One region of the Bacillus sp. GW823-FHT06A10 genome, then DNA from elsewhere that is predicted to be linked to it. Evidence: riboswitches for the same ligand, from Rfam matches in the RefSeq annotation. Region 1 holds a riboswitch; each other region holds the start of a gene.
What was found. A riboswitch is a leader RNA that binds a small molecule or an ion and turns the genes downstream of it on or off. The one in region 1 is predicted to bind thiamine pyrophosphate.
Positions count from the first base shown of each region.

Region 2: linked by a shared signal. The riboswitch ahead of AC1Q8M_RS24485 (MTH1187 family thiamine-binding protein) and the one ahead of thiC (phosphomethylpyrimidine synthase ThiC) in region 1 are both predicted to bind thiamine pyrophosphate.
Region 3: linked by a shared signal. The riboswitch ahead of tenA (thiaminase II) and the one ahead of thiC (phosphomethylpyrimidine synthase ThiC) in region 1 are both predicted to bind thiamine pyrophosphate.

Region 1 covers NZ_JBXAHT010000003.1:314,192-317,477, reverse strand. The annotation lists gene AC1Q8M_RS22425 (transposase) at 1-755, opposite strand, end outside; gene AC1Q8M_RS22420 (transposase) at 774-1,019, opposite strand; partial or broken gene AC1Q8M_RS22415 (transposase) at 1,071-1,232, opposite strand; partial or broken gene AC1Q8M_RS22410 (L-lactate permease) at 1,178-1,482, shown strand; TPP riboswitch at 1,554-1,669, shown strand; gene thiC (phosphomethylpyrimidine synthase ThiC) at 1,782-3,286, shown strand, end outside.
Region 2 covers NZ_JBXAHT010000004.1:152,249-155,534, reverse strand. The annotation lists gene AC1Q8M_RS24495 (ABC transporter substrate-binding protein) at 1-29, opposite strand, end outside; gene AC1Q8M_RS24490 (ABC transporter permease) at 26-799, opposite strand; gene AC1Q8M_RS24485 (MTH1187 family thiamine-binding protein) at 771-1,091, opposite strand; TPP riboswitch at 1,193-1,294, opposite strand; gene AC1Q8M_RS24480 (non-ribosomal peptide synthetase family protein) at 1,347-3,286, opposite strand, start outside.
Region 3 covers NZ_JBXAHT010000001.1:3,215-6,500, reverse strand. The annotation lists gene AC1Q8M_RS00045 (ABC transporter permease) at 1-547, opposite strand, end outside; gene AC1Q8M_RS00040 (ABC transporter ATP-binding protein) at 547-1,296, opposite strand; gene tenA (thiaminase II) at 1,265-1,960, opposite strand; TPP riboswitch at 2,046-2,149, opposite strand; TPP riboswitch at 2,210-2,321, opposite strand; gene AC1Q8M_RS00030 (SH3 domain-containing protein) at 2,591-3,286, shown strand, end outside.

The sequences.
Region 1 (3,286 bases):
AAAAGTCTTATTCTCTCCAAAAGTAGAATCTTTGTCCGCAATGTGGAGAATTGGCATCGACCATACATGATTCTTTTAATAAGCTTTAACTTGTTTATGCTCCCTTCGGCAAGACCATTATTATTCTCATAAGTTACCGCATTTCTGACAGCTTCAATATCCCGGGCTAATCCATTCGTAAAGCTCTTAAACTCTTGTATATTAGTATTCTTAATTTTCTCGATACAATGGTCGAGATTCTCAACACTCTTTGTGGTGAAGATGTTTTTAAACTCACATGTTAAGTCATAAACTATTTTTACAATAGGGTGTTCTTCACAAACACGTTCAAATTGCTCTTGTGTAATAGCTTCTACCTTTTCCAGTGGCTTGTAAAGAAGTTTTAAGATATTTGAACGTTTTATGGTTTCGGTTAGAGTATGTGATTCACTAAAGGTTTGAGCGCGCTCTCTCTTCCTCTGCTTTAATTCATGTACATATTTTCGCAAGTTAGATGATGAGCCGTTATAACCCTTTTCCTGGATTATTTTTTCTATTTTCGAACTCATTAGCCCTCGCTCGAATAAATCTTTAATCTCCTCTTTGTAAGGATCCAATTTACTACTCCGTTTTTTTCCATAAGAAGCATGTACCGGCGTGAAGTCTTCATCGAAATACCGCTTTATCGTTCTACGATCAAAGCCCGTTCTACGGGATATTTCCTTATTACTAAGCCCAAGCTTCTTTAACTCTCGTACTTCATTTATATCGTTCATTTTCCTTTGTACCTTTTCTTAGTGAATAATCGTTGCTTGCTTTTTAAATTTTTTCTGCTTTTCCTCTTCTGATAGACGTATTAATTTGTCATATGTCCGAACGTCCATATTTAGCTGGCTACATATCCAGCTTTTACTGTTCCCATCAGCTTTATATTGAAGTGCACGTTCGTACTTTTCCTTAATAGTTAGTTTACGATTGATATTGCTTTGCGGGATATTATCTTGTTGCGTACAAGTTTCCTCACATTTTGATTCATCCACAGGGATTTTTACGGAGTTCTTTAGTTCCTTCTTTAATACATCAGACGCATAATCTGTTAGATTTTTTAAAATGTGGAAGCAATCGCTTACTTGTACAGCTTCTGGGTGTGCTTCGGTTATTGCGTTATGATATGTGATAGAACCATCTCTTGCTACAATTTCCAGGATGGATCGGTGTATTCTTAACAGGATCTGATACGTCAGAGAATGCACTGTTCTCGAATTTACAAGCGATTACAGCGCAGCAAGTCGGTGTATCTGAAGTACTTCTCGTTGCAGCAAATACAACGGGCGGTGTAACAGGAAAAATGATTTCTCCGCAATCGATTGTGCAGCAGTTGGGCTTGCTGGAAAGGAATTAGATTTATTCCCCTTTACAGTGAAGCATAGTTTATTCTTCGTAATAATTGTGGGAATTATGACCTATGTTCAGGCTTATTATTTAACTTGGATGATTCCATAAGTAACAAAAGAAATAAACTTTGCATTTTTCAGATTATCGTGTATGATGAGAAAGTATTGAAAATTAAATCAGTGATAAACTAGGGGTGCCTAACGTATGCGTAGGCTGAGAGAGAAGCGCGTGAACTTCTTAACCCTTTGGACCTGATCTGGCTCGTACCAGCGTAGGGAAGTTAACGGCTTTACATAATGATGTCTTTATGAGCCAGGTCCTTATTCTTTTATGGACCTGGCTCTTTTTATTTTGGCATACGCTGGCCATATCTCGTCCTTGTCACGTACAGGGGGGCAAAAAAGGTTATGAAACAATCTGTTTCATCTGAGCAAATTGAATTGAAATCGAGTTTACCAGGAAGTAAGAAAGTATATGTGGATGGGCCACGCGCGGGTATGAAAGTGCCGATGCGCGAGATTGAACAAAGTGAAACGAACGGCATTCCGAATCCGCCAATTCGTGTATATGATACGAGCGGTCCTTATACAGATCCTGCGTATAAAGTGGAGCTGGAAAAGGGGTTGCAGGCGCCGCGCCATTCTTGGATCCTGGAGCGCGGAGATGTAGAAGCATACGAAGGGCGTGAAGTGAAACCAGAGGATGACGGTGTGAAGGTGGCTTCGAAACATACACCTGTCTTTCCACAAATGGATCGTCAGCCGCTTAGAGCGAAGCAAGGGGCAAACGTTACGCAAATGCATTATGCACGCAATGGCATCATTACGTCTGAGATGGAATATGTTGCGATCCGTGAAGGAGTAGAGCCTGAGTTTGTTCGTAAGGAAATCGCGGAAGGTCGAGCTATTTTACCAGCAAATATTAACCATCCGGAAGCAGAACCGATGATTATTGGACGTAACTTCCATGTGAAGGTCAATGCAAATATAGGAAACTCTGCTGTATCTTCTTCTATCGCAGAAGAAGTAGAGAAGATGACGTGGGCAACGCGCTGGGGTGCAGATACGATTATGGATCTATCTACAGGTAAAAATATTCATACGACACGTGAATGGATTATTCGTAACGCGCCTGTACCAGTTGGAACTGTACCGATCTATCAAGCGCTGGAGAAAGTAAATGGAATTGCAGAAGATTTAACGTGGGAAGTGTATCGTGATACGTTAATTGAGCAAGCGGAGCAAGGCGTTGATTACTTTACAATTCACGCGGGCGTATTACTTCGCTACATTCCGATTACTGCAAAGCGTACGACAGGTATCGTTTCACGCGGTGGTTCGATTATGGCACAGTGGTGTTTATTCCATCATAAAGAAAACTTCTTGTATACTCATTTTGAAGAAATTTGTGAAATTATGAAGCAGTACGACGTTTCGTTCTCTCTTGGAGATGGATTACGTCCAGGTTCGATTGCAGATGCAAATGACGAAGCGCAATTCTCTGAACTTGAAACACTTGGTGAATTAACGAAGATTGCTTGGAAACATGATGTGCAAGTGATGATCGAAGGACCTGGACACGTACCGATGCACTTAATTAAAGAGAATATGGAGAAAGAACTTGATATTTGTCAGGGTGCGCCGTTTTACACACTTGGGCCATTAACGACAGATATTGCACCAGGTTATGACCATATTACATCCGCAATTGGAGCTGCGATGATTGGCTGGTTTGGAACGGCAATGCTTTGCTATGTAACGCCGAAAGAACATTTAGGTTTACCGAATAAAGATGATGTACGCACCGGTGTTATTACGTACAAAATTGCAGCGCATGCGGCTGATCTTGCAAAAGGACATAAAACGGCTCATCAGCGTGATGATGCACTTTCAAAAGCACGTTTCGAATTTCG
Region 2 (3,286 bases), on a different contig from region 1:
GCTAACATAACTTTCAAACCTTTTTTCATTTTCTGCCGTCCTTTCTATATATCCATGGTGCTGTTATTCTTGCCATAAACTCTACGATAAAATACAGGCATAATGTCACTATAACGATGATTGCTGCAACACCAAATACTCGGGCAGTCAAAAAGGATTTTGTAGCCCTCGTAAGCATAACGCCTAATCCTTCACTTGCACCGAGCCATTCTCCGATAATTGCCCCCATTACGCTATATGTAACTGCAATTTTTAAACCGGAGAAAAAGTATGGAAGCACTGCTGGAAATTTTACTTTCTGGTAAATTTGCCATTTTGTCGCCTTCATTGTTTGTAACAGCTTCAACATGTTTTTATCTACTGTTTGAAAACCTTCTAAAATACTAAGCGCAATTGGGAAGAAACAAACGAGTATTACGACCATTACTTTCGGCAACATCCCATATCCAAACCAAATAATAAATAGCGGTGCAAGTACAACAATTGGAATTGTTTGCGAAATAACGAGCAATGGATTTATTAAAATACGAAATAAAGGTATAACGTCCATAATAATTGCGATGCTCGTCCCCAATAAAATTGCAAAGAATAGTCCAATTATAACTTCCTGCAGTGTTTGCATCGTATTTGGTAATAGTAAATCTTTCATCCCAATTAATTCTTGAACAATGGCAGAAGGCTTTGGTAAAATCCACGGTTCGATTTTAAATAATGAAACCGATCCTTCCCATATCGCAATGAGAAGGATAAGCCAAATAGTTGTAATAAGTTTAGATTGCTTCTGGTTTTGCATATTCATCACGGTACTTCCAAACCTTTTCATCTATCGTTACACCAGTGCTTGGACGATAATGGATTTTAATAGAAGTAATCACTTCTTCTGCTCCAGCATCGACGCAAGCTTGTTGCGCACGTTTAACGACATCAAGAAGTACATCTAATTCTCCTTCCAAAGTTGTTTCCATTGCCCCTACTTCATAACGAACTCCCGATTGTTGCACAACTTCAATTGCTTTATCGACAACAGAATATACATCTTTCGTTTTCGCTTGTGGTACTACTGAAAATGACATTGTAACTTGTTGTGACATAATAAAATCCCCCTTATAAAATTAGATTTCAAAAATAAGAAAAGGCTTTCCTACTGCGTAGGAAAGCCTTGTATGCAAGTTATTATAGAATAACATATGCTACATCACTTTAAGTAACTCCCTACGCTGGCATTATCCAGATCAGGTTGAGGGTCGATGTTTACTTACATCCTCTCAGCCAATTGGCTCCCCGGTCCTTAATTCGTTTTCATTGTAGCATGATTTATTTTATTGAACAAACAAAAGCATGCATAATCATTTCATTATTTTTGGAAAATATCCAACTTTTTCACCATGAGCTAATAACTGCTGTATAAATTCTTTATTGATTGCTGGTACTATCAATTCTTTTTTCTTAATCCATTCATTCGTTCTACGCGTACCCATTACAATTTCAGATTGCTGCGCTCCATCTCCTGCAACTTGAGAAGCAATTAACTCTGCTATTACTTCATTTTCCTTCGCTAATTCAAGTCCGGTATTTACATATTCTGAAAGTGGAACCATTTTAAGATTGTATCCACACTCTCCAATTAACTGTATAAATTGTTCAAACTCAATTTGATGTGGATGACAAATATGTAACGTCTCTCCTACAATTTGCGAATCTTTTAAATACGATACAATTGATTTACTAGCAAAATCAATTGGTGTGAAATCAACTTTCCACTTCACATTTGGTGCTTTCCCAATTAATAGCATTGTTTTAATAAGACGATAAAATGCGTTTCCTTCAATATTTTGTTGGAACGAACCTGTTTCTGAATGACATGCTAAATTACCTGCACGATAAATATTTCCGCGCAAACCATTTTTCATTGCTTCACGAACAATGTTTTCCGCTTGTAGTTTACTATTTGAATATACATTCTCTAAGTCTACACTGTAATTAAAATCACCAGTTTTCATGTATGTATCCCATTGATCTACCGCTAATTCTAACGGGATACCAATTGTAGAAATAAAATGGAATGTAGCACCTTTCTCCGCTAATGCTAGCATACGGCTAGTTCCTTGGACATTTATATTTTCAAATTGTTTTCCATCTCCAAAATGTCTTACATCTGCACCGCAATGAATTATCGTATCCATCTTAGAACTGATGAACATAAATTCTTCTTCGCTCATCCCAAGATACTCTTCCCCCAGATCACCAGCTACGGCCTGTATACGCTGTAACCATTCTTCACATATATCACTAAAGTAGCCTGTTAATGTATCTATAATTCTTTGTTGCACATCTTTGGTTGGTCTTACTAAACAATAAATAGTAGCAGATGTATCTCTCAACAATTCATATAATATGTGTGATCCTAAATAACCAGTAGCTCCTGTTAAAAAGACATTTAAAATCTGGGTTTCTTCTAAAACGTTTGCATACGTAATAGTATCTGGTTCGTGAATCACTTTATATTCACGAAATACTTCTTCTTTCTCTACTTTTACTTCTCGCTCAATTCGAGCTAATCCATATATCGTTCTTTCTTTAAAGAAATCTTGAATTGTTAAATGTGAAAAATCTTCTTTTAACAATGTTAAGACTCGTAATACTTTTAATGAATGTCCACCAATTGTAAAGAAATCATCATGTACTCCAACTTTTGAAATTCCTAATACTTCCGCCCAAGCGCGCGCTATTTGTTTCTCTGCTTTATTACAAGGTGCAACATATTCTTGTAGACGAACCGGTTCATACTTTTCTTCTAGCTGAGCTAACTTCTTAACATCAATCTTTTTATTAGGTGTAAGTGGCAATTCATTAATATAAATTAGTTTAGATGGCACCATATAATCTGGTAATTGCTCTTGTAACTGATAAACTAATTCTGGTATTTCTTTTTTATTTAAAGTTGTATAGAACGCGATTAAATATTGGCTACCTTCCTTACTCTTCTTAGCAAAAACAGCATTTTCTTTTATATTATGATTTTGAGAAATTTTACTTTGGATTTCTCCTAGTTCAATACGATGTCCTCTAATCTTTACTTGATCATCTTTCCGATGTAAAAATTCTATATTTCCATCCTCTAACAACTTAGCAATATCACCTGTTTTATATATATTAACTATAGGATTGAAAGGGTTCTGAATAAAAGCTTCAATTGTTTTATTAGGCTTATTAAAATACCCTTTTGCTAATCCTACTGAATCTATATATAATTCACCAGGTACACCAATTGGACAAAGATTCATAT
Region 3 (3,286 bases), on a different contig from region 1:
CTGCAATTTTTAAAGCTGAGAAAAAATAAGGAAGAGCAGACGGCAACTTTAATTTAAGAAAAATATCTCTTTTCGTTGCTCCATATGTAACTAAGAGCTCCTCCCATTCTTTTTTTGTACTACGCAGTCCATCATACGTATTGACCGCAATCGGGAAAAACGTAATTAAAACTGTGACAACAACCTTACTCCAAATTGTGTATCCAAACCATAAAACAAATAGCGGAGCAAGCGCAGTAATCGGAATCGTTTGTGAAGCAACTAATAATGGATAAAATGCTCTTTCCATCCATGTACTCGCATTCATTAACATCGCTAGCCCTACACCTAATACGATAGAAATAACAACACCTATTAAAACGACGTATAACGTTGCAGGTAAATGAACCGTAAATAATATGTCTTTTAGTTTCCATATCTTCATTACAATCGCAGACGGTGACGGTAAAATGTACATCTCATCTACAATTCTTGCTCCTATTTCCCACACAGCTAGTAAAATACTAGAAAGTGTAATAGCAGGAACTAATTCTTTCAATCGGTTCATCACACAAGTACCTGCCTTTGTAACATACTAAGAAGCTCATCTTTCAGCGCTAATACTTCCGGTTTATATAAATCTTTTCGTGTTCTGTTATGATCAAGTGGTACAATCCGCTCAGTCAAAGTCGTTATCGGCTGCTGTTCCACTACTAAAACTCGGTTCGAAAGAAATAACGCTTCTTCAACATCATGAGTAATGAATAAAATTGTTTTTTCCCACTCTTGCCATTGTTCAAACAGCCATTCTTGCAAAGAGGCCTTCGTTAAAGCATCTAACGCGCTAAACGGTTCATCTAATAACAATATCTCCCCGCCCGTTAACAAAGTTCGGATAAAAGATACGCGTTGCCTCATACCACCAGATAAATCTTTCGGATGTTTTGTCTCATATCCTTGTAAACCAAATTTATATAACAGTTCCTTTGCCTTTACTTGTGCTTCTTTCTTCTGTACACCTTGGCACTCTAGCGGCAGAGCAGCATTCTCAATAATTGTTCTCCACGGCAAAAGCATATCTTTTTGCGGCATATATCCTACAGGATGGTGCTTTGTTTCTGTCAGTTCTATCTTTCCAATACTTACCTTCTCTAGGCCTGTAATAAGGCGAAATAAAGTACTTTTCCCACATCCACTCGGTCCGATAATACTGACAAACTCTTTCTCATGTATAGAAGCATTTAATTCATGGATGATTGGTTTCTCATCGTAATGAAAAGAAACATTATGAAACTGTAGTATGTTCTTGCTCCTCAAATCCCCACATCTCCTTACGATAGGACATATCCCAGAATAAATATTCAAATCGACTGGAATATAAGAAAATCTCCTCTAATCTATCTAGTTCTTTCTCAGACTTTCCAACTGCCATTTCATTTAATAAATCTATTAACCAAATACAAAGATTACCGTATTCTTCCGAACTATATCCTTGAATCCACTCACCAAAAAACTCATGATCTCTTGCTCCAGGAATATCATTTAAACGCTTTCCAATTTCCCAGTAGCTCCACATACATGGAAGAAGCGCTGCTATTAATTCTGCAAGTGTGCCATTTTGAGATACAGACATCATGTAATTTGTATAAGCTAAATTTTTAGCAGATGGTTTCGCAGACTCTATATCCTCTATAGAAATTCCAAGTCTTTTTGCATATTGTTTATGGATTGTCATTTCGCCATTTAATATCCCATCAATTTGTTCAGCGAACTTTCCCATTACTTGTGGATTCGTTGCTTTTACAACACCAATCGCATATAACTTTGCATAATCTAGCAGATATAAATAATCTTGAATAATATAATACTGGAATTTATCTTTTTCTAACGTGCCATCTCCCATACCCACTACAAACGGATGATTATGACTCATCTCCCAAACCGGTTGCACAGTTTCTAATAATCTATCACAAAATTTCATTTCTCTATCCCCTTTCAATATATGTATCTAAATAAAAAACCACTTCTATATATAAGAAGTGGTTACAGCAAATAAAATTATACATTTATTCGATGTTCCACTTCCCTTCGCTAGTATTACCTAGATCAGGTGTTATAAGGGTTAAGGATTATTCCTCTCTCAGCAAATCAAGCACCCCTAGTGGTTTCAATATGAAATTTTCAAATAAAAAAGCCCCGTTTCTATACGCAAAGAAACGGGGACTCATTGTTAGTGTCCGAATTGCTTCCCTACGCTAGCATAATCTAGATCAGGTAATAAAAAGGATCAAAGGCTTACGGCCTACTCTCAGCTGGCAACACCAGCTCTCCTAGCAAACTATAAAATTATCACTGTCAGTATAACACCCTAATAAGACATCATCAACTGTTTTAATTTTCTTAATTATCAACAAAATATTGAAGTTATACAATACATACATTCTATTTTAGAAAATAAAACCCAAATTAATTGTATAAAAAGGAATCATTATCCTCAAAAAATTTATTTTTATATTGATTTCATATTACATTTATGTGAATACACCCACTATATTATATCTTTATACTATAATAAAATTAAAACTATACAACTAGAGGAGGTCTCTATTCCATGAATATGAAAGCTACGGCTTTAACAGCAACTACTGTAGCGATTGCTTCTTTACTTCCTTCTATGGGTGAAACAAATGTACAAAAAGCAAACGCTGAACAATTATCTAATGTTAAAACTGGGTATGTCAAAGTCGATCAAGTAGCATTACATACAGAAGATAACGTAAAAAGCACATCAATTGATACAATTCGCTTTAATACAAAAGTGAACATCCTTGAAACAACTAATGGTTGGTATAAAGTATCTGTTCATAATAAAGTAGGTTATGTACAAAAAGATGCTATTTTACTAAAAAACAAACTTCAATCTAATGATCAATACATCGTCAATGCTAATGCATTAAACGTTCGCTCTGAACCTAATTTAGAATCTTCCATTTTAGATGTATTACCAAATGGCAAGTTTATTACCGTTCAAGAAGATCAAGGCGAATGGTATAAAATATCACATAATGGCCAAACGGGTTACGTACAAAAAGCATTCATCTCTAATGGTTCACAACCCTTAGTAAAAGGAATCACCGTTCAAAATAATACAAAATATACTGTTGCAACACCTAATCTGAATGTACGTAGCAACACTAGTACAAGTAGCGCTCTACTCGGTTCATTACAAAACGGTACACAAGTACAAGTAGTAGAAACTGTAGGAACTTGGTATAAAATTCGTTTTGGCACAGGATACGGATATGTA